DNA from 4 places in the Neobacillus sp. FW104-15D2 genome. Region 1 is predicted to be linked to each of the others. Evidence: riboswitches for the same ligand, from Rfam matches in the RefSeq annotation. Region 1 holds a riboswitch; each other region holds the start of a gene.

Region 1 (8,189 bases):
ATCCTATGGTAGCAGAATTTAATAAGCGCTATCTTGAACAAATAGAAGGTTTTACACTTGCTGCAGTATGCGGGACAGTGGAAGAGGCTATGGAAACATTAGAGAGAGAAAAAGTTCACATGGTTTTATTAGACATTTTCATGCCAGGTAAAAATGGCCTTGAACTTCTTTCTTATATCCGGGGGCAGGATTTACCCATTGATGTTATGGTTATTTCAGCGGCATCTGATAGCAATAGAATTCAAAAAGCATTAAGACTTGGCGCGGTAGATTACCTGATTAAGCCGTTTGAATTTGAACGTTTTCATGCAGCGTTGACTGCTTACCGTGAAAATTTAGCAGCAATCAAAGAACGCCCCCGATTTAACCAGAAAGAATTAGATCAGCTCATAGTGCATAAAGAAGAAAAGCATAGGCCGGGAAAGCTTCCGAAAGGTGTCTCGGTGGAAACACTGAGAATTATTTGGGATACAGTTTTAAAGATGAAGGCTGAAGCATTTTCAACTGATGATATTGTTTTGAAATCGGGAATATCCCGTGTATCAGTTCGGAAATATCTAAAATTTATGACGGATATTGGGGTCTTGAATGTAAAAGTACATTACGGACCGGTTGGAAGACCTTTTTCAGAACACAGAATCGCAGAAAAAAATATTCATTTAATACAAGAGTACTTGTAAGCAGCCAATAGGCTGCTTACTTTTTTTAATCTCATAACTGGTTAAATAAATTAAATAATGTAGAGATTTGAACAAAAAGTGTCTAATATAGAAAAGTGAAAACAAGAGGTACGTACATCTTAATATCATCCTAGGCCTAGTTTCAATTATTTATATTTATGGATAAACCTTGTTAAACAGCAAGATAAAAATTTATCCTGAATGCCTTCATATACAATTTTAGAAAGAAGGAAGTTTCATGTCTGTTTCTTTAAAACAAAAAACCAAAAATATACTTATTACCCCCTTAAAAGGAAGAGATCTTCTTGCCAATCCTTATGTCAATAAAGGGGTTGCTTTTACAAAGAAAGAAAGAGAAGAGCTAGGATTAAGTGGTCTATTGCCGGTTCAAGTACTAAATCTCGAGGAACAGGTAAAGAGAGCCTATGAACAATATCTTGCACAATCAACCAACCTTCGTAAAAACGGTTATCTATATGATCTGCATGACAGAAACGTGGTGCTTTTCTACCGCTTGTTGAAAGACCACATAAGCGAAATGCTGCCTATTATTTATACACCAACAGTGGGGGAAGCGATTCAGCGTTACTCACACGAATATCACCGGCCGGGCGGCATGTATTTATCTATTGATAGCCCAGAGGGTGTCGAAGACGCTTTTAAAAACCTGGGACGTGATGATATTGATTTAATTGTAGTCACTGACTCTGAAAGCATCTTAGGAATTGGTGACCAGGGAGTTGGCGGAATTAATATCGCCATTGGTAAATTGGCTGTTTATACTGCAGCAGCAGGTATTGATCCTAGCCGCGTATTGCCTGTAGTGCTAGACGTTGGTACTGATAACGAAAAATTAATTAATGATCCTTTATATATTGGAAATAAATTTAGCCGTGTTCGGGGTCAGCGTTATGATGATTTTATTGATTTATTTATCAATACGGCAAAGACATTTTTCCCTAAAGTATTGCTTCATTGGGAAGACCTTGGAAATGTTAACGCCCGCAATATTATCGAGAAATATGGCAATAAAATCCTTACTTTCAATGATGATATCCAAGGAACAGGTGCTGTTACACTCGCAGCCATCATGTCTGCTCTTCAGGTGACAGAACAGTCATTAAAAGATCAGCGTATTGTCGTATTCGGACCAGGTGCGGCAGGAATAGGAAATGCAGACCAAATGGTTGAAACGATGATTTTGGATGGAATGACGAAACAAGAAGCTTATGATCATTTCTGGGCTGTCGATTATCGCGGTTTGTTAACAGATGACATCGAAGGTATCTTCACGTTCCAACAGCCATATACACGTAAAGCAGAAGAAGTGAATAGCTGGGAAAGATGTGAAACGGGAATTATTTCTTTGCTTGAAGTGGTTAAAAGAGTAAAACCTACCATCCTTATCGGTACATCAGGACAATCTGGTGCCTTTTCAGAGGAGATTATTAAGGAAATGGCTAAACATGTTGAGCGGCCAATCATTATGCCGATGTCAAACCCAACTCATTTAGCAGAAGCAGTGCCAGAAAACATCATTAAATGGACCGAAGGAAAAGCGTTAATTGCGACTGGCAGTCCGTTTGATAATGTTCAATATAATGGGGTTTCTTATGAAATTGGACAATCAAACAACGCGTTTGTTTTTCCGGGCCTTGGACTTGGGGCAATCCTAGCAAAAGCTGATGTTGTATCAAAAGGTATGCTTGCTGCATCAGCGAATGCCGTTGCCAAAATGTCAGACAGCAGCAGAGAAGGGGCCTCACTCTTGCCATCAATCAGCCAATTACAAGAAGTATCAAAGGCAGTAGCTATTGAGGTCATTAAAGCGGCTATTTCTGAAGGCATAGCCAAAGCAAAAATCACGGATATCGAAATAGCTGTAAATGAGGCAATGTGGAAACCAGAGTATAAAGCAGTTACCCGTATTAATAAATAGCTGTGACCAGTAAGGAGGGAGCAGGGCTGCCCCCTTGGTGGCTTTCCTCCTCCTTCTAAAAATACGAACATTTTTGGGGAAAGTGAAGTGTAGTTGTCATGTCAGTTGGAAATATCTTTTTAACATTAATACCTATCTTTTTTACCATCATAGTTGGTTATTTGGGTGGTTATTTTAAAATATTTAATCCAGAGTCCTCTAAGGGGCTTAATACATTGGTTACAAAATTTGCTCTTCCTGCACATTTATTTATTGGAATTACCACTACTTCAAAACAAACCTTAATTGACCAGTGGTCATTCTTTATTACGATGACACTTGGCATTATCGGTTTTTATGTGATTTTGTTGTTCGTTGCTCGTTTGGCGTTTAAATATGATTTAACAAAGGCATCGATGTTCTCATTAAATTCAACACAACCTGCGTTTGCCTTTATGGGAATTTCAGTTTTAGGAAGCTTATTCGGGGCACAGGAAATTGCAATACCTGTCGCTATAACTGGTATTGTTGTTAATGCATTATTAGATCCAATTGCTACAATTGTGGGTACCATTGGACAAACAACTACAAAAGCAGAAGGCGGTAGAGCAAATAAACTAGGTATTATCTTACATGGTCTAAGTGAACCACTTGCATGTATTCCTTTATTTGCCGTAGTATTAACACTCTGTGGATTCCACTCGCCTGAAATCCTAAAGACTTCATTTGAGCAGATTGGTTCTGTAACATCAGGCGTTGCTTTATTCGCTGTAGGTGTGACAGTAGGTATTAGAAAAATAAGCTTTCAAAAGGTTGCGGTTGGTATCTCTGTATTAAAGGTTGTTGCCATTCCTTTATTTATGATTTTAATTACCAACCTGATTGGTTTGGATCATAAAGATACTATTAAAGCTATCCTCCTGGTAGCATTCCCAGGATCAGCTGTAGCAGCTATGATTTCTACAAGATTTAATTCATTAACAACCGAAACCGCATCTTCGTTTGTTATCAGCACGATCTTATCATTAATTTCCTTGCCAATATATATTTCTTGGCTAGTATAATATGGAATCCCTCCTAAGAGGAGGGTTTTTCAGAGGGTTGTTTGTGAAAAAGTTAACAATGTTTAATGCCACTTTTTTCTATTTTATCTTTTTGAACAGGTATTTTCTGCTGACATTTAAATATGTGAAGTGTTACACAATCGTCACAAACGGGCGGTGAAAAAGGATTGAATTTAGATTAATATATACATAGAGAAAGCGTTTCCAACAAATTTTAGGGAGGTAATAATGATGGCCATTTTATTAGAAAGAGGGCTACAGCAGGTGAGACAATTTTATATTGAAAAACTGGTCAAAACCGGCATTTACCACCCTAATGATAAAGAATTGAATTACATGACAATAAGCGAATTAAAAAATATCTATATGCAGGAAACGGCACCTAAAAATAAAAGAACTCAATTATTAGTTAGATAATTTGTTTTGAATATTTAAGGAGACTCAAGTCAGAAATGATGCGCAGGAGAGCCCGGGCTGCGCAGCGAGGAGTCTCCCAAATTGTCTACGTAAAGCCATTACCTTAAGCAAAATTCAACAGTCGAGTTTAATAGGGACTTGGATTAAAGGTCAAATAAAAAAGACGGATTATAAAATTCGTCTTTTTTAGCGTTAGTATTTAAATTAATAGAGAGGGGGCATTTTTTTATGAATCCCTTAAAAAAGGTATTTCATGATTACACTGTCTGGTCCTGTACACCTGGAATAATCTCCGAATCAATCATGTTACCAACTTGCACGTCATTTTTGATGATGCCCGTATATTTTGCTGTATTGGCAAATGGCAAAGATGCGAATCGAAAGACCGACTCCGTTATTGGTCTTCCTGTGAGAGAACCAACAAGTTAGTTAATTTTCTCCTACGGCTACTGCTGCATTTGAATTTACATCGATTGTCCCAATTAATACTGTGAAAAATCACCTCTCTTTGAGAGGGCTTTTAATAATGGACATTTTTTCTTATTGGAAAGTCAACGAAATCATTATCCATAATGATAATTATATTTGATATCAGTTCATTTTTTCAGCAATTTTGATTTTGAATGTATATAATAATAAAAACCCTTGAAATATCAAGGGTTTTTAAGTGTCCCAGAGAGGATTCGAACCTCCGACCTACAGTTTAGGAAACTGTTGCTCTATCCTACTGAGCTACTGAGACATGGTATAAACTAATTAACTTACTGCTTATTAGGCGCATTTCTAATTATACTTCTCGTACTCGAAAAGTCAATAACTTTGTTTCAAATTTTGGCTGTGTTAAAGTTCATTGTTGTTTGGAGCGGAAAGCGAACACAAGTTGCAGGAAATCCACAAGCAAGTCTAACAGGGCCTAATATTTAATAAAGCTGTAAAGCCATAATATAAAAAACAATAATAATATTATGTAAACTATATTAAAATATTTAATAATTGACATATTCTTATAATTCAATTATTATCTCTTTAAATGATTAAAACTCTTAAACTCAATAAACGATTTCTTCTTATCAAGAGAGGTGGAGGGACTGGCCCTTTGAAGCCTCGGCAACAGGTTCTGCGGAATACTGTGCCAAATCCATCAAACAGGTTTGTTTGAGAGATAGGAAGAGAGTTAACGAACTCTCTTCTTGTCCGGAGAGTTTTTTTTATTTTTCTTTACCTAGTTTAGCACTTGGAAAACTTGAGAATGAGTTAGAGGAGAGATGAGAAATGAAGTTCGGATTTTGGCTTCCTATTTTTGGCGGATGGCTTCGCAATGTTGATGATGAGAATATGCCGCCCACATTTGACTATGCAAAAAAAGTCGTTCAATCAGCAGAAAAGTGGGGATATTCAACCACTCTTGTTGCTGAATTGAATTTAAATGATATAAAAGGTCCTGAACATGATTCATTGGAAGCCTGGTCAACAGCAGCTGGTCTTGCAGCTGTTACAGAGAAAATCGAGATCATGGCAGCAGTGCGCCCGGGTTTTCATAATCCTGCCGTAACCGCAAAAATGGCAGCAAATATCGATCAAATTAGTAAAGGCCGCTTTACTCTGAACGTAGTATCTGCCTGGTGGGCGGAAGAGGCTCGGCAGTATAACGGGATTTTTACCGAGCATGACGAAAGATATGATCGTACAAAGGAATTTATTGATGTACTTAAAGGAATGTGGACAGAAGACACCTTTACATATCAAGGACAATTTTACAATATCCAGAATGCAAAGCTTTCGCCAAAGCCAGTTCAGCGTCCAAATCCCATTCTATATGCTGGAGGGGAAAGTGAGAAAGGCAAGCAAACCATCGTTGAAAAATGTGATGCTTATGTTATGCATGGCGGTACAGTAGAAGAGATTCAAAGAAAAGTTGCGGAAATGAAGGACCGCCGTTCTGAAACTGAGAATGCTCCACTTTCTTCTTTTGGAATGGCTGCATATGTGATTTGCCGCGATACGGAGGAAGAGGCACTACAGGAACTTGAAAAAATTACGACCGTAAAAGACACAAGTGGTTACGCTGGCTTTAAAGATTTTACAAGCAAATCACAGCTTGAACAAAAGATCCAGCTTCAGGACTACTCCGTGTCAAACCGTGGGCTAAGACCAAATCTGGTAGGAACACCAGACCAAATTGCTGACCGTATTATCCAGTACGAAGAAGCGGGATTAGATTTGCTCCTTCTCCAGTTCTCTCCGCAATTAGAAGAAATGGAACGTTTTGCAAGAGATGTAATGCCGTTGGTTGAGGAACGCAGAAACAGGGTTGTTTCACACTAAGAACTCAAAGGGGGAAATACTTTGAAAAAGGTATATGTTATACATGAAAATAGTGAATGGACAGATCATCTTACCAGGAGGCTTGAGGAGCTTGAGGTTCCATATGAGGAATGGCATCTAGACCAGGGAACTCTTGATCTTTCTGCAGAACCTCCAGAAGGAATCTTTTACAGCCGAATGAGTGCCTCTTCCCACACAAGGGATCATCGTTTTGCGGCTGAATATACTGCTCAAGTACTGGCATGGCTGGAAGCACACGGACGGAAGGTTTTAAATGGTACTCGTGCTCTCCAATTAGAGGTAAGCAAGGTACTTCAGTATCTGGAGTTAAATAAATATGGAGTACGGACTCCTAAAACGGTTGCTGCTGTAGGACGAGGGCAAATTCTCGAGGCTGCGTCTCAATTTGAAGGCAAAGCTTTCATAACAAAGCATAACCGTGCAGGAAAAGGACTCGGTGTACAGTTATTTCAAACAATGGATGCCCTTAGGACGTATGTCGAAAGCCCTGGTTTTGAAGAACCTGTAGACGGAATAACTTTAATCCAGGAATATATCCAGTCACCTGAAAGTTTTATTACACGTTGTGAGTTTGTAGGGGGCAATTTTGTATACGCCGTAAAGGTAGATACATCAGAAGGATTCCAGCTATGCCCGGCTGATGCATGTCAGATAGGGGATTTGTTTTGCCCGGTAGGCGAAGAGGTGGAAGAGAAGCCTAAATTTCAAATTATTGATGGATTTAGTGATCCAATCATTGAAAAGTACAAACAGGTTTTGGCTGAAAATTCCATTCGAGTTGCCGGAATTGAATTTATAAGGGATGCATCAGGAGAAATTTTTACCTATGATATTAATACAAATACAAATTACAATTCAGATGCTGAAGCAAAAGCAGGAAAATTTGGAATGCTAGAAGTGGCTGCCTTTTTGAAAAAAGAGCTAGAAAATCTATAATATTGAAAAATTGCTCCCGTATCTGGGAGCTTTTTTTTGGCTAATCAGAATTTATATCTCTAAATTCTGAACGCACGACGGACAGGAATGCCTAGTTTTTCTAATGAAAAAATTAGGTTGCTTGCATTATCTCCTTTAACATAAGGAAAATTGGGTATATTAAACAAAATGGAAGGGAGAGATTTTTGTGAATCACCTTGAAGGAAGACTGCTATCAGGGGTTTATGATGACCGGGAAAATGAGTTTGCTATTCGTAGAGTAAAAAGCTTTCACATTGAATCTATCTTAAATGAAAAAATGGCAGAAAGTCTTTTTTTCTATCTGCAAAAATATGAAGAAGATAAAGAAGGAATGGTTCTGACTTTAAATGATCAGATGCCTGTCCTTTTGTCGCATGAGGAAGTCTGCGAGCTTTTGGAGGATTTAAATAAAGTTAAATCAATGTTTAAACAATAGCTACTTAATTTACAGGAGACGAAAAAGTTGAAGGATTCTTTCTATAAAAGAGAAGCTAAGGAAAATCTATTGCTGCGGCTTATTAAGCAATTGTTTGGAGAAATAGTGGGCGTTATTCTTGAAGCCATCTTTAAAGCACTTTTTTCCCTCCTTTGGAGGTTAATTCTACGTACTATTCACTTTTTCACCTGGTAGCTTTCGAATGATTTCTCAGTATTAAAAATGGAAAGATGGATACTATTAGATAAGGATGCCTTTGCGTAGCAGGAGGAAGAAATGAAGAGATTTTTAAAAGGACTGCTATTATTTTTTATCATGATTATTTCAGCCTTTTCCCAAAATAGAGAAGCTGATTCTAGTATACCTGAAAA
Region 2 (8,189 bases), on a different contig from region 1:
TATAAATCAATCATTCTCCATTATTGATGGGAAAACGTATGTTAATAGCGAATTGCAAAGTGTACTTGGAATCTCAGTTCCTCCGATTACATTAACAGGAATACTAGCAGAATCCGGAAATCCTGTAATGGGTGATGTTTATATTTCGGAAATGAATGATGCTGATAATCCTATTTGGATGTGGAGCCAGGCAAATGAGGAAGGCCGATTCCAATTCCGTTTGCCAGATGGGGATTACAAAGTGAATGAAGTTTATCTTTATGATGGGACCGATTTTAGTCCAGGTACTGAATTTAGTATGAAATCTGGTCAATTATTTATAAATGGTGTTCAGACGGAACAGCTTGATATACAGGTGCCCGCTGTATCCGTATCTGGTACAGTCCTTAATGGTGAACAACTGGTAGCAGATGGCAACGTAGTTTTCGCTACACTTGATGGAGAATTTATAGGCTCCAGTTGGTTACAAAATGGGTTTTATCAAGGACGTCTACCGGATGGGCAGTACAAAATTGCTTTTGTCCAGGAATTTAAAAATGACGCTGTGTATAATTTTGATAAAGAATTTACCATTGAAGGCGGTAAGCTTTTTGTAGGCGGTGAGGAAGTTAGTACCCTGGACCTTAACCTGCAGGATGGCTGGCAATAGAAAATAAAGAAAAGGGCATGGAATTTTCCAGGCCCTTTTTGGTGTACATATATAAAATGAAGTCTATAACAAAGCTGCCGAATGGTTCTGTATGTTTAAACGATTAGTACCGGCCGTTTTTAATAGTTTACTTTTTTCAGTTTAAGCACTTGTCCAGGATAAATCCGGTCACTTTTCAAGTTGTTAAGTTTTTTCAGTTCAGCAACGGATAACTTTACCTTTTTGCCAATGCTGTAAAGTGTATCGCCTTTCTTAACAGTAAAAGCAGCAGAAGGAGCTGGAGTGTTAACAGGCGCTGAAGGCAGTTTGATTATCTGTCCCACTCTTATGAAATCGCTCTTAAGATTGTTTAACTTTTTCAAGGTGCTGACAGTGGTTTTATTTCTTTTGGAAATGCTGTAAAGTGTGTCGCCTTTTATCACTGTATATGTTTTCCCCTGGATCGGTGGTACTTCTGATTCTGCACTTTGGTCAAGGAGATAGAGCATGTCTTTGCCAAAAGTAACTTTATACTTGGCTTTATAGGATGCAGCGGCCTTCTTAAAAAGGGAATCCTGTGTATCCACGTAGCTGGTCATATTTTGATAAGCTTTTTTATAATCTGCCTCAGAAAGATCCCCATTTTCATAATCGACTGTGTCCACTTCAAAGTTATACATTTCTACTAAACTATTATAAATATATTCATCCATCAGCTGAATTTCGGAGTTATAGCCTTTGATAGGGGTGTCTGTATCTAATACCTTTTCAAAGTAGGTAAGGTAATGGTCATAAATATCCATGGCTTCTTTTTCAGTTTTTGCTTTGTCCAATTTATTTGAGTAGTTTTCCAGAGTCCGTAAAATGCCGGCATAATAAGTTGAAAGCGTATTTAATTGTGTTTGATAATTCGTTGTCTGGGCGGCGGAAACGTGTGACATCAAAGGCGCAGATAATACTCCGCCTGAGAAAATTAAGGAAGTAGCAAGAACGGATGCAGCTAAGGATTTTTTCGTGATCACGTAAAGTCCCCTTGTCATTTTATTATTTGGTATTTTTCTTCCATTTTCATATTAACATGGTAGGATAGGTCGAAAAATAGGACTTTAATACTTATAGTTGGTGTTTCCAAAAAATGACAAACTAAAGTTATTATATAAATATAAAAATAACTCTTGCAATATTATAATAATTCGATAAAATGAGAATAACGTTTTAAAAGTGAATATAGTAATAACCTTATCCAGAGAGGCAGAGGGACTGGCCCTATGATGCCCGGCAACCGCTATTTTTAATAGAATGGTGCCAATTCCAGCAGAACTTTACGTTCTGATAGATGAGGGAGAGAATATAAAATATAACTCTTCCTTTCCAGGAGGAGTTTTTTATTTGGTTTTTAACCTAAAACACGAACATTATATATATTTATTTTTATAAAAGTTCATGTTTAGGTTGAATTTCAGTCATTTTTCTAGTAAGTTAGCTATATAACATTTAAAAACACGAAAACAGCATAGGGGGAAATACACAAGATGAAGAAGTTTTATATTTTATTTGCTATTATTGCCCTTTTATTAGCGGGCTGCCAATCCGGTTCTTCAGAAAAGGGTGGAAACAAGACAGAGGATTCAAATAAGAAGAAAAAGATAGCTCTTGTTCTTCCTGAAAAAATTGGTGTTAATCCTTTCTTCCAGCAGATGGATGAGGGAGCTAAGAAGGCTGCTAAAGAAGCAGGGGCAGACCTAAAAACGATTGAATCAACAGACCATGCGGCTATTGAAGATAATCTGCGCGTTGCCGTTTCTGAAGGCTATGATTTGATTATCACTTCATCATTTGAATCAGAAGATGCTCTTAAAAAAGTAGCAGCTGAAAATCCTGATAAGAAGTTTGCCATTATTGATACAGTTGTAGATCTTCCAAATGTTCGAAGTGTAACCTTTAAGGAACAGGAAGCAGCTTACCTGCTGGGTGCAGCAGCTGGCTTGTCCACTAAGACAAACAAGGTCGGAATGGTTGCAGCACAGGATATCCCAATGATGAAAAAATGGACGGTTTCTTTTGAAAATGGCCTCAAGGAAACGAATCCAAATGCACAATTCCTATTAAACTATGTTGGCAGCTTTACGGATCCTGCCAAAGCAAAAGAGTTAGCCCTTCTTCAGGCATCCAAAGGAGCAGACTTTATTGCGGGTGCATCAGCTGTTGGTGACTTAGGTGTATTTGAAGCAGCGAAAGAAAAAGGGTTCTATACTGCTGGCCAGGACGTAGATAGAACAGTTATTGACCCAGCTCATGTTGTCCTTTCCCAATTAAAAGGGACAGATACAGCAGCGTATCAAACCGTTAAAGATTTCACTGAAGGCAAGTATAAGGCTGGGGAAGTTTCTTACGGCTTAAAAGAGGATGGCGTTGGCTTAACATATGTTACAAGAGACAGCAAAACTCCTTTAAATCCGTTTGTAGGACAAGCAGCCATTGATAAAGTAAAAGCTATTGCTGAAGATATTAAGTCAGGCAAGAAAGAAGTTAAAAACCCGCTTGCAAAATAAGATAAATGGTACTGTGAACCGGCTGCCTTAGCAGTCGGTTCGCATGTGTTATAGGGATTCATTACCTACATTTTCCACAAAAGGAGGGACATTATGACAGCACGTCTGGAAATGAAGAATATGACAAAGAAATACGGTGATTTTTTTGCCAATGAAGATGTTTCCCTGACAGTAAATAGGGGAGAGGTACATGCCATTGTTGGGGAAAACGGTGCGGGCAAGACAACATTAATGCGCATGCTTTATGGCATGGAAAAGCCTACTTCCGGTGAAATGCTGCTGGAAGGAAAGCCACTGGATTTGAATGGTCCAAATGACGCTATTAAACATGGAATCGGAATGGTCCATCAGCATTTTATGTTGTTCCCTGACTTTACTGCCGCGGAAAATATTGTAATTGGGCGTGAACCTGGCAAACTGGGATTTTTTAAAAGGAAAGAAGCTGAAGATTCTGTCGGTTCTCTTTCGGAACAATATAAAATCAGTGTTCGGCCTTCTGTTAAAGCGGCAAAATGCTCTGTCGGCGAACAACAGCGGATTGAAATCTTAAAGGTCCTTTATCAGGGAGCGGAGATTATTATTCTTGATGAACCGACTGCCGTTCTTACTCCTTTGGAGGTTACAGAGCTTTTAAAAACTGTCAGATACCTCGCTGACCAGGGGAAAAGCGTTATTTTAATTACCCATAAGCTGAGAGAGGTAATGGAGGCTGCTGATCACATAACCGTCCTGCGAAATGGAAAGATGACCGGAACCTTTGCCAAAAAAGAGACCAACATCGATCAACTGGCACAGCGAATGGTGGGAAGGGAGCTTCGTGAGCTTACCTCCCGGGTTAAACTGAACGGAGCACCGCTTCTTGAAGTGAAAGATGTAACGGTAAAAGAAAAAGAGGAAAAGCCGTTACTAAATGATGTTTCTTTTACTGTTAATCATGGTGAAATTGTTGGCATAGCTGGAGTATCGGGAAATGGCCAGTCTGAATTACTGCAGGTTATTTCAGGCCTTCGCAGAACAGAACAAGGTTCGGTTTTACTGGGTGGAAAAGAAGTTACTAACCAATCGGTAAAAGCCATCCGGGATAAAGGATTATCCCATATACCGGAGGACCGTTACTTGTGGGGAGCCGCTAAAGACGCTACGGTTGATGAAGTAGCATTAATGGGCTTTTACAATCAGCCGGAATATAAAAAGCTATCATTTTTGAAAAAGAAATCTTTTGGCCGTTTGCTGAAGAACTGGATTGAGCAATTTGACATTAGAATTCCTTCCGGGCAGCCGAAAGCAGGAAACCTTTCTGGAGGAAATTTGCAAAAGCTGATTGCTGCCAGGGAAATTGGCCACGGTGCTCCTTTCCTCATTGCGGCTGAGCCAACCCGTGGGGTAGACATCGGTGCGATGGAAATTATCCATGAAAAGCTTATTGCGAAGCGTAACAATGGAGATGGTATTTTACTGGTTTCTTCAGAGCTTTCAGAGATTTTATCGCTCTCTGACCGAATTCTCGTGATGTATGAAGGTGAAATAGCAGGAGAGATGGAGCGGAAAGACGCAACAGAAGAACGGTTAAGTTTATTAATGGCAGGAGGTAAACAGCATGACTCTACAATTAAAGCTTCGGCAACTGTTTAGTTCATTAGCACAGCCTTTGCTGGCGGTTATCATTGGCTTAATAACAGGGGCCATTGCCATTAGTCTTGTTGGGGAATCGATTCTGACTGCCTATAAGGAAATGTGGAACGGTGCTTTTGGCAACTTTTATTTTATAACCTCCACACTTGCAAGATCTACTCCTATTATGTTGGTTGGTCTTGGTGTTGCTCTGGCTTTCAGGGCAGGGGTTTTTAATCTAGGAGCCGAAGGACAGATGGTGCTGGGGGCTTTGTCTGCTGCATTGGCTGCACTATATGTGCCTGGTCCTGGCTTTGTTAAAATCATTGCTGCTCTGGCAGCCGGGATAATCGCTGGGGGAATATGGTCCTTCTTTGCGGGATGGCTGGAGGCTAAATTTAAGGTACAGCTTTTGATTTCTACCCTTCTCTTAAACTATATCGCTACTTTATTCGCCAGCTATATGGTTTCAGGACCTTTTCAGGATAAAACAGGCTCTGCTGCTTTGGCCCAGACACCCATGTTAGAGCAGGCTGCCTGGCTGCCGAAGCTTTTTACGGGTATGACCCTTCATGCTGGCTTTATTATAGCGATAGCAGCAGCTATTATTTTCTATGTTATTTTTAAATCAACTGCTATCGGCTATGAATTGAAAATGACAGGGATGAATCCTTTCTTTGCTGAATATGGCGGCGTAAACAAAATGAAGGTTCTGCTTTTTAGCATGTTTTGGAGCGGTGGTTTAGCTGGTCTTGCAGGAACAGTGGAGGTCCTCGGAAGCCAGTACCGTTTTGTTGATGGTGCTTTAACTGCGCCAGGCCTTGCATGGACAGGCATTATGGCAACTCTTCTTGCTAACTCCAATCCATTAGGAGTTGTTGTTTCTTCTATCCTTCTGGCTGCCCTTCAGACTGGCGGAATGGGGATGGAGAGAAATACAGAAGTTCCCCTTGAAATATCAAATGTGATTCAGGCTGTTCTTATCTTATTTATTTCAGCTAGATTTACATATAGCTGGTGGAAACGTAAACGGAAGGGGAGGGATACACATGGAGTGGTTTGACCTGTCCCTATTAAATTCAACTTTGAGAATGGTTACACCGATCCTTCTGGCTGCCCTTGGCGGAGCTATTTGCACAAAAGTTGGGATCTTTAATGTCGGCTTGGAGGGGCTTGTCCTAGTTGGCGCCTTTTCTGCGATTGTAGGAAATCATCTGACCGGAAGTGTGTTCCTTGCCGTTCTCTTTGCAGCAGCTGTTACGGCAGCCGTTTCATTAATCTTCGGTTATACAGCGATTCATTTGAAAGCAAATCAAATTGTTGCGGGTATTGCGATTAACTTTTTGGCTCTTGGTGGTACCACCTTTGCACTCCGTACGATTTTTAATGTAAAGGGCGCTTATTATGATAAAAATATGGCCGGACTGCCTAAATTGCACCTCCCTGTTATAGAAAATATTCCGGTGTTTGGAAAAATTTTATCGGGGCAGTCATTGCTCGTCTATGTTGCATTTTTAATTGCAATTTTGCTTTACTTCTTTTTTTATCGTACTGTAGCGGGCTTCCGGTTTTTAGCGGCTGGAATGAATGAAACAGCCAGCAGAAGCCTTGGATTAAAGGTTACAACGATTCAATATTCCGCGGTTATTCTTTGTGGTATTTTATGCGGTCTTGCAGGTGCGCAGCTTTCACTTGGACAGGTGACCATGTTTTCGGAAGGCATGACAGCAGGTCGCGGGTTTATTGCCCTCGTTGCCATGATGCTCGGACAGTCACATCCGATTGGAGTCATGGCGGCAAGCTTACTGTTTGGCCTGATGGATGCTCTTAGTATCCGGCTTCAAGGCTTCTCGATGCCTACTCAGTTTACAGCCATGCTCCCATACGTTATTACCTTGCTGGCTATGTTTTTCCTCCGTGATAAGGGAATGGGAAGCCAAAATAAACAGCAGAGCTCACGCTAAAAAATCATCATTTAGGAGTGTTTTCATGGATAAAGCAGAGCGAATTCGAAAAACAAAGGTTCCAGCGGTTGACCCTGCACTTGCTAAACGCCTTCCGCCAGGACAAGTATTGACTGAGCGTTTCCCTATCTTACACGAGGGGGAAGTGCCTGAATATGACTTGGAAAATTGGGATTTAAAGATTTTTGGAGCGGTTAAAACACCTGTAACCGTAACCTATCAAGAAATTTTGGACATGCCCCAGTCATCTGTTACCTGTGATATTCATTGCGTAACCAGATGGTCAAGATTTGATAATCAGTTTACTGGGGTTAAATTCAGTGATTTTTTAAAGGTACTCGGTGTCGAGCCAAAAGGAAAATATGTGATCCTGCATGCTGACCCTGATTATACGGCTAATCTCGCCTTAACGGATCTGGACCGGGATGATGTGCTTCTAGCCCATTCCTTTGAAGGAAAGCCGCTCACGGATAAACATGGCTGGCCGCTTCGCCTCGTTGTTCCGCATCTTTATTTTTGGAAAAGTGTAAAGTGGGTTCGCGGCATTGAATTTTTGGACGAAAACAGCCCAGGCTTCTGGGAGCAAAATGGTTTTCATATTAATGGAGATCCATTTAAGGAAGAGCGTTTTTCTGGTGAAGATCTTCCCATTCCTGAAGATGAATGGGAGAGAAAAGAATATGACTGATAGTTTGCCTAATTTAAAAATTAACCCAGGGGATTTGCCGAAACGGATGATTGTATGCGGTGATCCACACCGCGCAGGTGAAATAGCTTCAAAATTGAGTGCGCCTGTAAAGCTAGCGGAGAATCGCGAGTATCACAGCTTTAAAGGGGAATGGAACGGGACAGAAATCGGCGTTGTCAGCCATGGGGTTGGTGCGCCAGGTGCCGCAGTCTGTTTTGAAGAATTAGCTAAAGGCGGAGTGGAAGCGATTATCCGAGTCGGAACGGCCGGTTCCTATGATAAGGAGGTACCACCTGGAAGTCTCGTTATTAGTACAGCGGCTGCAAGAACAGACGGGCTGACCAGCCAGCTTGTGCCTTCCGGTTTTCCTGCAATTGCTGACCGCTTGATTGTGGAAGCTTTAGTTGAGTCCGGCAAAGAGACTGACCTTTCAGTTACTGAAGGACTTACATTAACTCTTGATGCCTTTTATTCAGGTGTATTGGAATTTCCTCATCATTTATATAAAAAGGCCGGGGTAAAGGCTGTTGAGATGGAGAATTCTGCCCTGTTTGTCATAGCTTCGTTACGGGGAGTCAAAGCTGGAGCTATTTTGGCGATCGATGGCTTTGCCGATTCTGATTTACTCGAAAACTATAATCCTCATACTGACCTTGTCCAAAAGGCAATTAAAGAGGAAGCGATCATTGCTTTAAATGCTCTTGCTTCCTTAAAGTAAGCCTGCAGAAGTTCTGCAGGTTTTTCTT
Region 3 (8,189 bases), on a different contig from region 1:
TTCCTGGACTTGATGAAAATAGATATACCCGATCACTCATTGAAATGGCTTCTCCAATATCATGTGTAACCAGTATTGCGGTTTTTCCAAATGACTTTAATGTGCTGGAGACTAAATCTTCGAGTCTAAGCTTAGTCTGATAATCCAGAGCAGAAAAAGGTTCATCTAGCATAAGAAGCTTAGGCTCAGTTGCGAGAGTCCTTACAAGGGCAACCCGCTGCCGCATTCCTCCGGACAGCTGCTTGGGAAGCTGGTTTCGAACCTCTGGAAGCCCCATTTGGGAAAGAAGGCTGAGGGCAGCAGCTTTACTGCTGGAATTTAACTTTTTAGATAGTTTTAATCCCAATAAAATATTTTCTTCAATGGTTCTCCAAGGAAATAAATAATCCTGTTGAAGCATATAGCCGATTTGTCTGTCTGAAGGAGTGACTGGCTGGCCCTCAAGCAGAACACTGCCGCTTGTTGGTTCAATAAGACCGGCTATTATAGACAAGAGTGTCGTTTTTCCGCAGCCGCTTGGACCAAGGAAGGAAATAAATTCTCCTTCCTCTACATCAAGCGAAATGTCGGAGAGGGCCGTAGTAGCATTGGATTTGGAAAAATAGGTGTGATGAATTTGGTCGATCTCTAAGAAGCTCATTAAACGGCCTCCTCGATAATTTATTTTTTTACTTTTTCCGCGATTGCCGTGTTCACAAGTGTTTTATGGCTAATTTCCTTAGGAAGCTCTCCTGCTTCTTTCATAATATTTTGCAGGTTATTCCATTCTTCATTGTCGAGGATTGGATCGGTTGCATAGGTTCCCTGGCTCTTGTACCGGTCTACAACAGTAGTAATGATGGAAATGTCAGTATCCGTGAAATAAGGCTGGATGGCTTTGGCGATTTCTTCTGCACTATGTGATTTCACCCACTGCTGAGCTTTGTAAACTGCACGAGTAAACTTTTCGACATTTGCTTTATTTTTTTTCATATAGCTTTGTTTGGCCATAAAAGTGGTATATGGAACATGACCGGATTCTGTTCCGAAGGAGGCTACAATATGTCCTTTGCCTTCCTTTTCAAAAATACTTGCAGTTGGTTCAAATAATTGAACATAGTCACCTGTACCTGATGCAAAGGCATTTGCTACATTCGCAAAGTCGATATTTTGAATAAGGTTTAGATCTGCTTTTGGATCAATACCATGCTGTTTTAGCACAAACTCACCAACCATTTGCGGCATGCCGCCTTTCCGCTGGCCAAGGAAAGTGGTTCCCTTTAATTGATCCCAGGAAAAATTGTCAACTTTCTTTCTGGAAACTAGGAAGGTGCCATCTGTTTGTGTCAGCTGTGCAAAGTTAATCACAGGATCCTTAGAACCTTGGGCATATACATAAATTGAGGTCTCAGAACCTACCAGGGCTATATCAGTCCCGCCGGAGAGCAAGGCGGTCATCGTTTTGTCACCGCCCCATGTGGTGGTTAACTTTACATCAAGGCCCTCATTCTTGAAAAAACCTTTCTCAAGAGCAACGTACTCTGGTGCATAAAATATGGAACGAGTAACTTCTGCAACTCTTACCTTTTCAAGCTTCATTACTTCTTTCTTACTATCGCTGCATGCTGCCAAAGTGAAAATAAGAATACTAATCATTAAAAGGGAAAAACTGAATTTTAGCCATTTCTTCATGCTTTGTACCTCCTTTATACAGATAAATCTGGGCTCCATTTTTTGCCTAGAATATCGTATGAAATAGATAAAAATGTGTGAATGCCTATGCACATTAAGTTTTATAAAAAACACCACCAGGGAGGCGGTTATTTGGATAAGAAGAATGGGTCCATAATAGAAAGCTATCGTTTTCCTTCTCCTAACCCTCAAATTAATCTTAGGATTATTACATACTATTCCAACGGCCTTAAGGTAAAAGGAATGCTCGCTGAACCAAAAGGGGGAAGCAGGGAGGGCTTTCTTTATCTAAGAGGAGGAATTAAAGGTGTAGGAAAGGTAAGGCCATCCCGTATTGCTCAATTCGCTTCTGAAGGATTTACCGTTTTTGCTCCCTTTTATCGAGGAAACCAGGGCGGAGAAGGCAACGAGGACTTTGCAGGTGATGACAGGGAAGATGCCTTCTCTTCTTTCATATTGCTGAAAGATTGGCCAGGAATAGAAAGCATTCATATCTTTGGATTTTCCCGGGGAGGCGTTATGGCCTTGATGACAGGGATTGCGTTTCCAGAGGCATCTTCCGTTGTAACCTGGGGAGGGGTCAGTGATATGGAACTCACCTATTTTGAAAGGGAAGATTTACGAAGAATGATGAAGAGGGTCATCGGCGGGACGCCAGTAAAATATCCTGAACGTTATAAAAACCGCACACCCCTTTATGAACTGGACAGGCTTGAACCTCCGGTTTTGATTATCCACGGTGCAAAAGACTTGAATGTTTCGGCCGAACATTCTTACAGGCTGGAAAAGAGGCTTAAGGAATTAGAAAAAAGGGTTGAAAGCTGGTACTTTGAGGAGTTTACGCATTACTTTCCGCCTGCTGTGAATAGAAAAGTTGTTCGTGACCTTACATTGTGGATGAAATCGCAAGCACAAAAATGCTAAAATAAAATTAACCTACACTTACCGGCAAACGAGTAATTATAAAGCGGGGAGCGATTATAAATGGGAATGCCTTTTGAAATGAATACGATGATTGTAACAAAGGGAAGGGAGAAAAGACTCGAAGAAAACCTATTCTCTCTTGAAAAAGAAGGCTATAGGCTTTACCCAATTAATATTCCGATTGAAGTTAAAAAGACGATTGAAAGTGATACAAGCGGTACGGGGATTATCCAAAGGGTTGAATGGCAGGGAAATACCACAGTTGTTACCTATCAATTGGTATCATTAAACTCAACGAATTAAGCAGGAGCTATTTTTCCTGCTTTTTTCTTTGTTTTAAGCTAAAAGTAATTTAACGTTTTCAAAGTTATTTTAATAATCCAGATACATGGCTAATTCTCCCTTCCAATTCTCTCTAAGATAAGTCAACAACGAATCGTATAGCTCTTGTAATGAATGTATAAAGGTGACCTGCTGTTTGAAAAGGAGCGGCAGATGGAGAATTTCCGCCTTAAAGCAGTCCGATCTTCTCATTTTTCATTAATTGAAGTAAGGGACATAAACAAAAACACCCCATCCGATTTTTTTCCGAATGGGGTGTTTTCGTTTTGATTATATTGCCGGACCGCCTTTTTCAGCGATTTCCTCCGCAACGTTGGAGAACTTTTTAAAGTTTTCACGGAATTTTTCAGCCAATTCCTTTGCTTTTAATTCATAAGAGTTCTTATCAGACCATGTTTTTTGAGGCTGCAGGACCTCATCTGGCACACCTGCAACATGTAATGGAACATGGAGACCGAAGATATCATCCTTCACTGTTTCAACATTATTAAGCTCACCTTCAAGGGCGGCTTGAACCATTGCTCTGGTGTAAGATAGCTTCATCCTGCTGCCAGTTCCATATTCTCCGCCAGTCCAGCCAGTATTGACCAAAAATACATTAGAATTATGCTCCAGAATTTTCTCGCCCAGCATTTCAGCATACTTGGTTGCAGGCAGCGGTAGGAATGGAGCACCGAAGCAGGTTGAAAAGGTTGCCTGCGGTGAAGTAATTCCGCGCTCAGTTCCAGCAAGCTTAGAAGTATAGCCACTCAGGAAATGGTACATCGCTTGTTCCTTTGTTAATTTTGCAATTGGAGGAAGCACTCCAAATGCATCTGCCGTTAAAAATACTATAGTATTAGGATGGCCTGCTATGCTTGGATCAACAATGTTATCAATTGCTTGAATAGGATAGGCTGCACGTGTATTTTCTGTATGAGTTCCGTCATCATAATCCGCTGCCCGGGATTCGCTGTTTACAACTACATTTTCAAGAACAGCACCAAAACGGATGGCATCAAAAATTTGAGGCTCTTTTTCACGTGTAAGATTGATACATTTTGCATAGCATCCGCCTTCAATATTGAACACTCCGTTAGGGGACCAGCCATGCTCATCATCCCCGATCAGGCGGCGGTTGGGATCTGCAGAAAGGGTGGTTTTTCCTGTACCCGAAAGCCCGAAGAACAGGGCTACATCACCTTCAATGCCAACGTTGGAGGAACAGTGCATAGAAAGAATATTGTTTTCTGGCAAAAGATAATTCATAACCGAAAATATGGACTTTTTCATTTCGCCCGCATATTCTGTTCCGCCAATCAAAACCGTTTTCTTTTCAAAAGAAATAATAATGAAGGTTTCAGAGCTCGTGCCGTCTACGGCAGGGTCAGCCTTGAAGTTAGGGGCTGAAATAACAGTAAACTCTGGGTGGTGTTCAAGCAAATCCTCTTCATTTGGACGGATAAATAACTGATGAACAAACAGATTATGCCAAGCATACTCATTTATAACCTGAATAGGGAGCTGAGATTTCTTATCTGCACCAGCAAAGCCTTTGAATACGAATACCTCATCCTTTTCTTTTAAAAAAGTAAGAACTTTATTATATAATTTAGAAAAGGTTTCCTCCGAAATAGCCTGGTTCGATTCCCAGTCAATTTTATCTTTTACTGAGGCTTCCTCTACAATATATTTATCTTTCGGAGAACGTCCGGTGTACTTACCGGTAGAAACACAGACAGCGCCTGTGGAAGTCAGCAGTCCTTCATTTCTGTTTAATACTTTTTCAACAAGTTGTGGTACAGATAACTGGATTTGAATATGATTTTCGGCCAGCAATTGAGCTAATTGATAGGGAATGTGAACAGAATTCATACAATGAATACCTTCCTTTACCGGTTTTATGGACTAAATGAATTTTAAAAGGGTAAATACATCTTGGTCCTATTTTTATAATTTTTAAATATCTCCCAAATAGTATAACACATTTACTCAATTAATCTATACTAATATCAAAACATTAAGCAAATTTATATGAATTATGATTATTTTACTATATTCTTTCCCGGCAAAGAAATATCCAAATAAACGAAAAGTTTGTTAAAATATTCACAAGTTGGACTGCAAAAAAAGGAGGGGCCTTTTTTATGAAAATGATTCCTTTATATGATGCAAAATGTTCCTTATGCCAGGAAACTAAAAAATGGTTCGAAAAGCTTGACTGGCTCAATAAAGTACAATGGACATCCCTGCAGGAATATGAAAAGCAAGGCGGAGAAAAACAATTCAAAGGTGCTGACCTCAGAAAGGAAATGCATTTACTGCTGCCATCAGGAAGGGTTTTAAAGGGGTTTTATGCATTCAGAAAATTACTTATCCATTTTCCGCTTACTTTTTTACCTGGTATCATTCTTTACGTCCCCTTTATGGATAAAGTAGGTGCCCCGGCTTATCGGTGGACGGCCAAAAATCGCTATAAATTCTTTGGGAAAAAGTGTAAGGATGGCAGCTGTTCAATCTGATTTTTAGGCTTAGAAAAATCAAGAGAAAAATATTGACACTCTGCGACATCAACGTTATGATTGTTCATTGAACGGATACTCTCTTATCCCGAGCTGGTGGAGGGACAGGCCCTATGAAACCCAGCAACCTGCTATACAAGATGAAAGCCTTCATTTGGCTTTTTTACATAGCGAAGGTGCTAATCTGACGCAAGGCTTTGACCTTGAACGATAAGAGTGAAAGGCGCGGAACATTCTGCTTTTAAACCTTTCCTCAAACTAGGAAGGTTTTTTATTTTGCCTTTTATCAAAACAGATTCTCATAAAAATCCTTTGTTTATTTCATACTACTAAGGGAATGAGTACCGTATCACTGTCAGAGGTTCAAGAAGTATTCCTGTAACCTTAATAAACCTCGATATATCCCATTTATAGGAGGAATTCAGTTGTCAGCAAAACGTCGTTTGTTCACTTCTGAATCAGTAACTGAAGGTCATCCAGATAAAATCTGTGACCAAATTTCTGATTCTATTTTAGATGCTATTTTAGCAAAGGATGCAAACGCAAGGGTAGCTGCGGAAACTTCCGTAACTACAGGTCTTGTGCTTGTGGCAGGAGAAATTACTACTTCCACTTATGTAGACATTCCTAAAATTGTGCGCGAAACCATTAAGAACATAGGTTATAATCGTGCCAAATACGGCTTTGACTCCGAAACATGTGCAGTGTTAACTTCCATTGATGAGCAGTCTGCCGACATCGCAATGGGTGTTGACCAGGCGCTGGAAGCTCGTGAAGGCAAAATGTCCGACGAAGAAATCGAAGCAATCGGCGCTGGTGACCAGGGCTTAATGTTCGGTTTTGCATGTAACGAAACAAAAGAATTAATGCCGCTGCCAATTTCATTGGCACACAAATTGGCACGACGCCTGACAGAAGTGCGTAAAGAAGAAATCCTTCCTTACCTTCGTCCTGATGGCAAAACACAGGTGACTGTAGAGTATGATGAAAACGATAAGCCTGTCAGAATTGACACAATCGTTATTTCTACGCAGCACCACCCTGAAATCGCGCTTGAACAAATCCAGCGCAATCTAAAGGAACATGTTATTAATCCTGTTGTTCCGAGTGAACTGATTGACGAAAACACAAAATACTTTATTAACCCAACTGGCCGTTTCGTAATCGGCGGACCACAGGGTGATGCAGGTCTTACAGGCCGTAAGATTATCGTTGATACTTACGGTGGTTATGCTCGTCATGGAGGCGGTGCATTTTCTGGTAAGGATCCTACAAAAGTTGACCGTTCAGCAGCTTATGCAGCCCGTTATGTTGCGAAAAACATCGTAGCAGCTGGTCTTGCTGACAAGGTAGAAGTGCAGCTTGCATATGCTATTGGTGTTGCAAGACCTGTTTCCATCTCAGTTGATACCTTCGGAACCGGTACTGTAAGTGAAGAGGTATTAGTTGAACTGGTTGAGAAAAACTTTGACCTTCGTCCAGCAGGAATTATCAACATGCTAGACCTACGCCGCCCAATCTATAAGCAGACAGCTGCTTATGGGCATTTTGGACGCAGCGACGTTGATCTTCCATGGGAGCGCACTGACAAGGCAGATGCTTTAAAACAGCAATCTGAGGGAAGATAATTTAAGCTATTGAAAAAACAGGGAGTTACATTAAAATGTAACTCCCGTTTTTATTTAACTAATCATCAGAACTTATATTCATAAATTCTGAAGCATGGACAAGAATGCTTCGTCAGCTTGCGTCGCCCAGGTAAAAAGCTTTGCTTTTGAGAGGTGCGGTTTTGAGTACGTTAAGAAAAATAGGGTTTCCCCAAAAAAGACTTCCCGAATGCCAAGTTTTTCTAAACTGACATATAGTAGAAAGGGATTTAATGTTTCTTTATAATGTGAAAAAGTATTATCACGGTGAAGAAAATTTTTCCTTTTATGTTCAGAGTGCAATTTTTCTTTTATTAATGGTAGTATTAGATAGTGCAATTTCTAGAAGCATAGAAATTGAATTAGTTTAGAAATGGAGTAGGTGACGTACATAATGTGTGGCTTCATTGGTTGTGTACACGACAAAGCCCAAGTTTATCGTGACGAACAGAAACAGCAATTTAAAAATATGAATGATATAATTACGCACCGGGGACCGGATGATGATGGATTTTACTATGATGAACATATCCAGTTCGGCTTTAGGCGTTTAAGTATTATCGACATCGAAAGCGGACATCAGCCGCTAACATATGAAAACGAACGCTATTGGATTATTTTTAATGGTGAGGTTTACAACTATGTAGAACTTCGTGAAGAACTTCTCAAGGAAGGACTAACCTTTGCCACCAATTCTGATACAGAAGTTATTATTGCCCTGTATAGCCATTTGAAAGAAAAAGCGGTTGAAAAACTACGCGGGATGTTCTCGTTTGTCATCTGGGATAAACAAGAACAAAGCTTATATGGCGCAAGAGATCCGTTTGGTATAAAACCATTCTTTTACTTTGAAGATGGCGAACGTTCATTTTTCGCTTCAGAGAAAAAGAGCATTTTGCTTGCTCTTGAAAACGATGTTTTGAATTATGACTCTCTTCAGCATTACTTAACGTATCAATTTGTACCAGAGCCTGAAACAATGTCTGCAGGCATTCACAAATTGGAGCCGGGGCATTATTTTACTAAGAAAATTGGCTCGCCAATGGACATCAAACGCTATTGGAAAGCTCAGTTTAGCCCAGTGCAAAAATCAGAGCCTGATTTT
Region 4 (8,189 bases), on a different contig from region 1:
CCCTATATTCTGAACGCACAAAGGACACGATGTCCTAGTCAGGCGAAAGGCACAGGACAAGGAAAGCTACGTCAGCTTTGCCTCGCACGAAGAAAAAGCATAGCTTTTTCGAGGATGTGCCGTTTTGAGCGTGATAAGTAAAACTAGGGCATCCGCCAAAGGGACTTGGCGAATGCCATGTTTTTCTAAAGCATTTTCCTTGAAAAAAGTATTTCTTTTCTGTAATATTGCTTTGAATTAAAAATACTTTAATTCAAACAATATGGCTTGTGCCCACAACAGTGATTATGCACAAAAGAGGAGCTAGATACGAAATGGCAAAGGTATTATACATTACTGCCAATCCAAATGATGAAACTCAATCATTTAGTATGGCAGCAGGTAAGGCATTTATTGACACATATAAAGAGGTTAATTCAAATGATGAAATCATTCATCTTGACCTTTTTAAAGAAGATATTCCTCAAATTGACGCCGAAGTTTTTAGCGGCTGGGGTAAACTTCGTTCAGGCTCTGCTTTTGAAGAATTATCAGATTCCGAAAAAGCAAAAGTGAGTCGCTTGGCTGAAATAAGTGAACAGTTTGTTGCAGCAGATAAATTTGTATTTGTAACACCTTTCTGGAACTTTTCTTTCCCTCCAGTTATGAAAGCATATATGGATTCAGTAGCTGTTGCAGGAAAAACTTTCAAATATACTGAACAAGGCCCTGTTGGATTGCTGACCGACAAAAAGGCACTTCATATTCAAGCACGCGGAGGCATCTATTCAGAAGGTCCAGCTGCTGAAATGGAAATGGGACACCGTTATCTGTCCATTATGATGCAATTCTTTGGAGTGCCTTCCTTTGAAGGATTATTTATCGAAGGTCAAGCTGCAATGCCAGAAAAAGCACAGGAAATTAAAGAAAACGGGATTGCACGTGCGAAAGACCTTGCACAGACATTCTAATAATTTAAAAAGAGCCGCAGGGCTCTTTTTTTTAGGTAATTAGAATTTATATCCCTAAATTCTGAACGCATGACGGACAGGATAAGGAAGGCTTCGTCAGCATTATCATCGCACGAAGAAAAAGCATAGCTTTTTTGAGGATGTGCCGATTTGAACGTGATAAGTAAAACTAAGGCATCCGCCAAAAGGACTTGGCGAATGCAGTTTTTCTAATCCTTATTTCGTTTACAGCTGAAAAGCTTTTCTTATTATTACCATACTTTCTGAGTGAAAAGGGGGAAAGCTAAACCTACATAAAGTCAGGAAGGGTGGATGAAGAGATGTTAAAACAGGATAAAATTGATGTTACTGATCGTATTGTCGGGAAAATAAAGAATGGAGAAATTGAACTCCTGCTTGAAAATAGCCCTATCGGAAAAATTAAGCTTCCTGAAAATATACAATATGAACTGGAACACCATTTTGAAGCGGACCAATCAAAGATTTATCAAAATGTAACAGTGTCTGAGGGCCGAGATGCGCGGTATACTGATTGTGATGAGGGTGGATGGTGTTAGAATACAGCCGTCCCCGAGATAAGCAACTTTCTACTCATGTTTGGACAATGATGATATAGTAAACATACACAGCTAAATTATTACACATATTGTCGGACATTGAATATGCTAAAGTACGATTCAATTCGATTATCGGGGCTGGCCATTACTATATTTGGGTGATGTTAATGAATGATGAGTATGTTGATAAGGTCATTATTGTTGAAGGCACATCGGATAAAAAGAAGGTAAAAAGCATCGTAAAAGAACCAGTTGAAATAATCTGTACAAATGGAACCATCAGCATGACAAGACTCGACGAATTGGTTGAATTCCTTGAAGACAAGGATGTTTATATTCTCCTTGATGCCGATGAGGCAGGAGAAAAATTGCGAAAAAGATTTAAAAGGGAGATTCCCGAGGCAGAACATTTATACATTGACAGGATGTATCGGGAAGTTGCTACTGCACCGCAGAATCATCTGGCAACCGTCCTTTTAGGGGCAAATATAGATGTCCATACCAAGTTTTTGGAAGGTTAAAGCCGTCATGGATGAATGGTCGAAAGAACAATATACTTCATTTATGGAAAACGGCTCAACAGGACTTGTTTATTTTTATACTCCTTTATGTGGAACTTGTCAGGTAGCTTCGAAAATGCTGCTTGTAATATCTGAGTTGATGCCTGTCTTGTCAATCGGAAAGTTAAACGCAAATTATGTCCCTGACCTGGCCCGTAGCCTCTCCATAGAAAGTGTACCCTCCTTATTGTTTATAAAGGATGGCGAGGTACTAGAAAGGATATATGCCTTTCATTCGGTACCATACCTAGTGGAGAAAATTAAAAAATTAATTTATTAATAACAGTTGATACTTTAATCTGTTTCCGTGTGACGACAAAAGAGGGTTCGGAATCTTTATTCCGAACCCTCTTTTTGTAATGGATTTTACCATTCTAATTCAAGAACTCATAGGTAATACTGGCCCACCCCATGTCCAGTTGGCTATCTTTTTAAATTAGGGTGGACTGTCCGCATCGCGGAGAGCGAGTGCTTAGGAACGAAATCAACAGGCCCCCTTTACACTGTGATGATCCTTTCATCTTTTTTGTTCTATGGTTTTAAAATTTTTATGAAGAATGAAATTCCTTTATTTACATTTTGTTCCTAACCGGGTTATATTTAGGGAGGCGAAGTATTCTAAGGGGCGGATGATTTATGCATTTCTATCAAAGCTTAACAACACAATTCCGTGGATATAATCGAAACATTAAACTCAGCTTTATGGCAAATATATTAACTCAAATTGGCATGGGCGTTTTTATGGTTATTTATAATTTTTATATTAGAAAGCTGGGTATGCCTGAAACAGTTAATGGACAGATCATTTCGATGGCATCACTTGCAACAGCACTTATTCTGGTTCCTGCTGGTTTAATTAGTGACAGGTTTGGCAGAAGAAAAGTTATTTTTTACAGTATTGTGGTTTCGGGCCTTATTCTATTGTTAAGAAGTGTAATGGCTGTTCAGGATTCTTTGGTTTTCCTTGCTTTTGCGGGCGGCCTCACTATGGCTTTCTCTCAAGTTTCAGGGATTCCCTGGATGGCCGAAAATTCGAAGGCTGAAGAGAGGGTTAATTTATTTAGCCTTCATTTCGCGTTAATGACGGGTGCAAACGTAATTGGAAACCTGTTGGGAGGCTTTTTAAATGATGGTTTCTCCTTATTTTTAAATGATGTAAATAGCATCCGCTTAACCTTAATAATCGGGGCTCTTATTTTTCTCGTAGGGGCTTTTCCTGCGTCTAAGTTCCAGGAGAAGCTGCCAGTGAAGTCCGAGGGAAAAGCAGTTGAACCTGTGAGAAAGCTAAACTGGAAGAGCAATGGACTAAAAATGATTTTTCTTTTTGCAGTGTCCCAATTATTAATTGGCTTTGGAGCGGGTCTGGTTATTCCTTATTTAAATCTTTATTTTGCCGACCGTTTTTCTGCTCCTACATCTGCAATAGGCTTAATCATTTCTCTTGGCCAGGCGGCAACTGCTCTTGCTATGATCATAGGCCCTCAGGTTGTAAAAAGAGTAGGGGAGGTAAGAGCGGTTGTATTTCTTCAGCTTTCGTCTCTTCCTTTTCTCCTGCTAACCGCTTTTGCTCACCATTTATGGATTGCTGCTCTTGGCTTCCTATTTCGACAGGCACTAATGAATGCAGCGAATCCTATCCAATCCTCTCTGATGATGGAAAAGGTCGATGATTCGGTTAAGGGGCTTGGAAATTCGATCAATCAGATGGTTTTTAACCTTGGCTGGGCGCTGATGGGACCTGTTTCGATGGGAGTGGTTTCTGAATATGGGTCATACTGGGGATATGCTTATGTCTTCTGCATAACAGCAGTTCTTTATCTTATTGGGTCAACCTATTTCTTACTAGTTTTTAGGGGAATGATCCATCCGGGAAAAAAGACAGTTTCCGTCAAAGCAGTGTAAAGTAGAGAAAATCATGTCATATTTCTCGGGAAATGTTTGACAATGCCGAATGACTGTACGGCATTGTCTTTTTATATCCAAAAATAAAATAACTGTCGAAGAAATATTAAAGGAAAATGGAAAGCATCTGATGAATTAATTTTGCAGGGGTGACCAAAATGATCGAAGCGCTGCAAAAATTTATTGAGGAACTTGAGGGGAAAAAATATTTAGCAGATTTATATTGGAATAGAAGTTCCGCTCCCGTCCATTTTCAAGTAGAAAATATTAATAAAAGTTTTTCGCTTACGTCCTTAGGAGACAAGATAGTGATAAACAATCCTAAGACTGATATTTCTGAAGGAACTGTAATATATGGAAGTGAGGAATCCCTGCAGGAACTATTTACGGGCAAAGCAACTTTTAGAGATTTAATAAAAAAAGGAAAACTAAAAGTTAATGCTTCCTTTAGAAGCATGTTAAGGCTTGAATCTATCTTTTTCCTAGCAGTATCCCAAAAGGAAAAATAAAGATTGACGAGTTTTTTTAAATATTATAATATTTATTTAACTATTCAATAAATACTGACAACTACATAAATACTCTTATCAAGAGCGGCGGAGGGACTGGCCCTGCGATGCCCGGCAACCGGTTATTTAACACGGTGCTAAATCCAGCAGAGCATTTTTATGCTTTGGAAGATAAGAAGAGTGCCCTCTCTTCTTATGAAGCGGGGGTTTTGTTTTTTATGTGATGTCAACGGGAGGAGAATGGAAGATGGGTAATGAAAAAAAGGCTTATCGGTTTGAAACATTAAGTGTTCACGGAGGACTATCACCAGATCCTGTGAATGGGGCACGCGCAGTGCCAATTTACCAAAATAATGCTTACCAGTTTAAAAGTACTGATCATGCAGCAGATTTATTTGCTTTAAAGGTGCCTGGATATATTTATACCCGCATTCATAATCCGACTGTAACTGTTTTTGAAGAACGGATTGCCTTATTGGAAGGCGGAGTAGGAGGACTGGCGGTTGCAAGTGGAATGGCCGCTATTACACTGGCTATTTTAAATATTGCGCAAGCAGGAGATGAGATTGTTTCAGCTTCTACCTTATATGGCGGAACTTATAACTTATTTGCATCAACTTTGCCAAAGTACGGCATTAACGTCAAGTTTGTAAATCCTGAGGATCCGGAGAATTTCCGGGAAGCTATAACCAATAAAACAAAGGCGGTTTTTGCAGAAACTATCGGCAACCCTAGTCTTCGCGTTCTTGATATTGAAAAAGTGGCGAGCATTGCCCACGAAGCAGGAGTTCCTCTTATTGTAGATAATACTTTTGCCACTCCTTATCTTTGCAGACCAATTGAATATGGAGCCGATATTGTGGTTCATTCAGCTACTAAATGGCTGCTGGGGAATGGAACTACACTGGGCGGGGTTATTGTTGATGGAGGGAAATTCGACTGGAACTCACCAAAATTCCCTGGATTTACTGAACCTGATCCAAGCTACCATGACATTGTTTATGCTGAAGCTCTTGGGGCAGCAGCCTATATTGTGAAGGCGAGAGTGCAGCTCTTAAGGGACCTTGGACCGGCACTAAGTCCGCAAAATGCCTTTCAGTTTACTCTTGGACTGGAGACACTCCATGTACGTATGAAAGAGCATGTGGCAAACACACAAAAGGTAGTTGCCTACCTTGAAAACCATCCTGCGGTGGAGTGGGTATCCTACCCAGGACATTCCAAACATCCTGATAAAGAGCTTGCTGAAAAATATTTGCCAAAGGGAGCAGGTTCTGTAGTCGTCTTTGGAACAAAAGGAGGTCGAGAGGCAGGTGCTAAGCTCATTAACTCAATTACTCTTTGGGCTCATGTTGCCAATGTTGGAGATGCTAAGAGCTTGATCATCCATCCGGCCAGTACTACCCATCAGCAGCTTGATGCAGAGGGATTAAAAGCTTCAGGAGTTTCTGAGGATCTCATTCGATTATCAATAGGGATTGAAAATGCTGACGACTTAATTGAGGACCTTGAGACAGCTATTGAGGCAGCTACTGGTCTTATATCACGGGCTGTAAGATCCTAAAGGCATGAAATTAATGGAAGGTAGAATTTTGTCGTTTTTTCGTTGACACCCCTTCTTTTCCATGTTACGATAGCAAACGTAATTCTTTTAGCCTAATACTTAACTGAATAGATTCGATTTACTCTTATCAAGAGAGGTGGAGGGAATGTGCCCTATGAAGCCCGGCAACCGTCAATGTTTTTATTGAAATGGTGCCAATTCACACAAAGCTTTGCTTTGGGAGATGGGAGAAAGGACTTGTTTATCATGCCTTTCTGCCTGTGCAGAAAGGCATTTTTGCATTTTTCTGCTGCTTAAGCCGAATCCTATACTTAATGAATTATTATTTTTAGTGTCATAAAACATGGAAGAGAAGTAGGTGAATCAATTGATTTCGATAAAAAACGTACGAAAGATTTATTCCTCTAAACAGGGGAATGTTAACGCAGTAGATAATGTCAATGTGGAAATAAACGAAGGTGAGATTTTTGGCGTTATTGGATATAGCGGTGCAGGAAAAAGTACTTTAATCCGCATGCTGAACGGATTAGAGCTTCCAACGGAAGGTTCCGTAACTGTTGCCGGCCGGATAGTTTCAAAGATCAGAGGCAGCGAACTGCGCAAAGCCCGACAGGAAATTAGCATGATTTTTCAGCACTTCAACCTTCTTTGGTCCAGAACAGTACGTGAAAATATTTCATTCCCGCTGGAAATTGCAGGTGTCGCAGGGCAGGAACGTGCTAAAAGGGTTGATGAACTCATAAAGCTTGTAGGCCTTGAAGGCCGTGAGGATAGCTATCCATCACAGCTTAGTGGTGGCCAAAAACAAAGGGTTGGTATTGCCAGAGCACTTGCGAATAACCCTAAGGTTCTTCTTTGTGACGAAGCAACCTCTGCACTTGACCCGCAAACAACTGATTCTATACTTGAATTGCTTGTGGATATTAATAAAAGACTCGGGTTAACAATTGTTCTTATTACCCATGAAATGCATGTTATTCGTAAGATTTGCCATAGAGTTGCAGTAATGGAGAGCGGCCGTATTGTTGAAATGGGCTCAGTTCTTGAAGTGTTTAAGAACCCACAGCAGCCTATTACGAAACGCTTTGTTCAACAGGTCACAGAACCTGAGGAAACTAAAGAAACGGTTGAACACTTACTGGAACAATACCATTCAGGTGAAATTGTTCAATTAACATTTGTTGGGGAATCAGCTGAAAAGCCTGTTATTACAAGTCTAATCCGCCACTTTGATGTTACTGTTAATATACTTCAAGGCAAAATTTCACAAACACAAAGTGGGTCATATGGTACACTCTTTATTCATCTTGATGGGTCAAAGGATGAAATAGCAAAAGCCATTGAATTCATCGGGACACAGCAGGTGGGAGTGGAGGTGATCAGAAATGGATAAGCCGTATTTTCAGGATATAGATTGGCCGGGCATGTGGGCCGCAACGACAGAAACTTTGTACATGACAGCTATTTCAGTAGTAGCGACATTTATTCTCGGAATGCTTCTCGGGTTATTATTATTTCTGACAGGGAAAGATAATCTTTGGGAGAACAAGGCTGTTAACACTATAATTAGTGCTTTTGTGAATATTTTCAGGTCCATTCCTTTCATTATATTAATAGTCCTTTTAATACCATTTACCACGATTCTAGTTGGAAGCATGATTGGGGAAAATGCTGCATTGCCGGCTTTGATCGTAGGTGCAGCACCATTCTATGCAAGGATGGTAGAGATCGGCTTAAGAGAAATCGATAAAGGTGTAATTGAAGCAGCTAAATCAATGGGTGCATCAACATCAACTATTATTTTTAAAGTATTACTTCCGGAATCCATGCCTGCACTCGTATCCGGTATCACAGTTACGGCGATTGCCCTTGTTGGATACACAGCAATGGCTGGCGTTATTGGTGCAGGTGGCCTGGGGAATCTTGCTTTCCTAGAAGGATATCAGCGTAACCAAAATGATGTTACACTGATTGCGACAATCATTATCTTAATAATTGTATTTATTATTCAGTTTTTAGGTGACATCATCACTTCAAAAATAGATAAAAGATAAAGGAGACAGAAAAAATGAAAAAATGGTTAAATGTTCTTTTAGCATTATCCTTGGCACTTGTTCTTGCCGCATGCGGAACTTCAGGGGATAAAA

The links. Region 1 has a riboswitch for S-adenosylmethionine ahead of AC3WR0_RS16965 (LLM class flavin-dependent oxidoreductase). Riboswitches for the same ligand answer to the same signal wherever they lie in the genome.
Region 2: linked by a shared signal. The riboswitch ahead of AC3WR0_RS05085 (BMP family protein) and the one ahead of AC3WR0_RS16965 (LLM class flavin-dependent oxidoreductase) in region 1 are both predicted to bind S-adenosylmethionine.
Region 3: linked by a shared signal. The riboswitch ahead of metK (methionine adenosyltransferase) and the one ahead of AC3WR0_RS16965 (LLM class flavin-dependent oxidoreductase) in region 1 are both predicted to bind S-adenosylmethionine.
Region 4: linked by a shared signal. The riboswitch ahead of AC3WR0_RS04265 (O-acetylhomoserine aminocarboxypropyltransferase/cysteine synthase family protein) and the one ahead of AC3WR0_RS16965 (LLM class flavin-dependent oxidoreductase) in region 1 are both predicted to bind S-adenosylmethionine.

The regions. Positions count from the first base shown of each region.
Region 1 is NZ_JBYTCJ010000022.1:8,131-16,319, forward strand. It holds gene AC3WR0_RS16935 (response regulator) at 1-680, shown strand, start outside; gene AC3WR0_RS16940 (NAD-dependent malic enzyme) at 919-2,619, shown strand; gene AC3WR0_RS16945 (AEC family transporter) at 2,718-3,662, shown strand; gene AC3WR0_RS16950 (Fur-regulated basic protein FbpA) at 3,891-4,079, shown strand; gene AC3WR0_RS16955 (hypothetical protein) at 4,308-4,508, shown strand; tRNA gene AC3WR0_RS16960 (tRNA-Arg) at 4,748-4,821, opposite strand; SAM riboswitch class I at 5,144-5,248, shown strand; gene AC3WR0_RS16965 (LLM class flavin-dependent oxidoreductase) at 5,352-6,404, shown strand; gene AC3WR0_RS16970 (ATP-grasp domain-containing protein) at 6,426-7,361, shown strand; gene AC3WR0_RS16975 (hypothetical protein) at 7,549-7,818, shown strand; gene AC3WR0_RS16980 (hypothetical protein) at 7,846-8,013, shown strand; gene AC3WR0_RS16985 (serine hydrolase domain-containing protein) at 8,095-8,189, shown strand, end outside.
Region 2 is NZ_JBYTCJ010000004.1:111,089-119,277, forward strand. It holds gene AC3WR0_RS05075 (hypothetical protein) at 1-649, shown strand, start outside; gene AC3WR0_RS05080 (LysM peptidoglycan-binding domain-containing protein) at 769-1,650, opposite strand; SAM riboswitch class I at 1,865-1,971, shown strand; gene AC3WR0_RS05085 (BMP family protein) at 2,161-3,180, shown strand; gene AC3WR0_RS05090 (ABC transporter ATP-binding protein) at 3,274-4,812, shown strand; gene AC3WR0_RS05095 (ABC transporter permease) at 4,778-5,854, shown strand; gene AC3WR0_RS05100 (ABC transporter permease) at 5,841-6,755, shown strand; gene AC3WR0_RS05105 (sulfite oxidase-like oxidoreductase) at 6,781-7,443, shown strand; gene AC3WR0_RS05110 (nucleoside phosphorylase) at 7,436-8,161, shown strand.
Region 3 is NZ_JBYTCJ010000002.1:312,613-320,801, reverse strand. It holds gene AC3WR0_RS03255 (ABC transporter ATP-binding protein) at 1-640, opposite strand, end outside; gene AC3WR0_RS03250 (ABC transporter substrate-binding protein) at 661-1,671, opposite strand; gene AC3WR0_RS03245 (alpha/beta hydrolase family protein) at 1,804-2,595, shown strand; gene AC3WR0_RS03240 (DUF2584 domain-containing protein) at 2,656-2,898, shown strand; gene pckA (phosphoenolpyruvate carboxykinase (ATP)) at 3,208-4,791, opposite strand; gene AC3WR0_RS03230 (thiol-disulfide oxidoreductase DCC family protein) at 5,064-5,438, shown strand; SAM riboswitch class I at 5,519-5,655, shown strand; gene metK (methionine adenosyltransferase) at 5,864-7,066, shown strand; gene asnB (asparagine synthase (glutamine-hydrolyzing)) at 7,479-8,189, shown strand, end outside.
Region 4 is NZ_JBYTCJ010000003.1:170,043-178,231, reverse strand. It holds gene AC3WR0_RS04295 (FMN-dependent NADH-azoreductase) at 315-950, shown strand; gene AC3WR0_RS04290 (YusG family protein) at 1,271-1,507, shown strand; gene AC3WR0_RS04285 (ribonuclease M5) at 1,675-2,028, shown strand; gene AC3WR0_RS04280 (thioredoxin family protein) at 2,000-2,347, shown strand; gene AC3WR0_RS04275 (MFS transporter) at 2,704-3,969, shown strand; gene AC3WR0_RS04270 (SCP2 sterol-binding domain-containing protein) at 4,128-4,478, shown strand; SAM riboswitch class I at 4,551-4,656, shown strand; gene AC3WR0_RS04265 (O-acetylhomoserine aminocarboxypropyltransferase/cysteine synthase family protein) at 4,726-6,042, shown strand; SAM riboswitch class I at 6,164-6,272, shown strand; gene AC3WR0_RS04260 (methionine ABC transporter ATP-binding protein) at 6,410-7,435, shown strand; gene AC3WR0_RS04255 (methionine ABC transporter permease) at 7,428-8,096, shown strand; gene metQ (methionine ABC transporter substrate-binding lipoprotein MetQ) at 8,111-8,189, shown strand, end outside.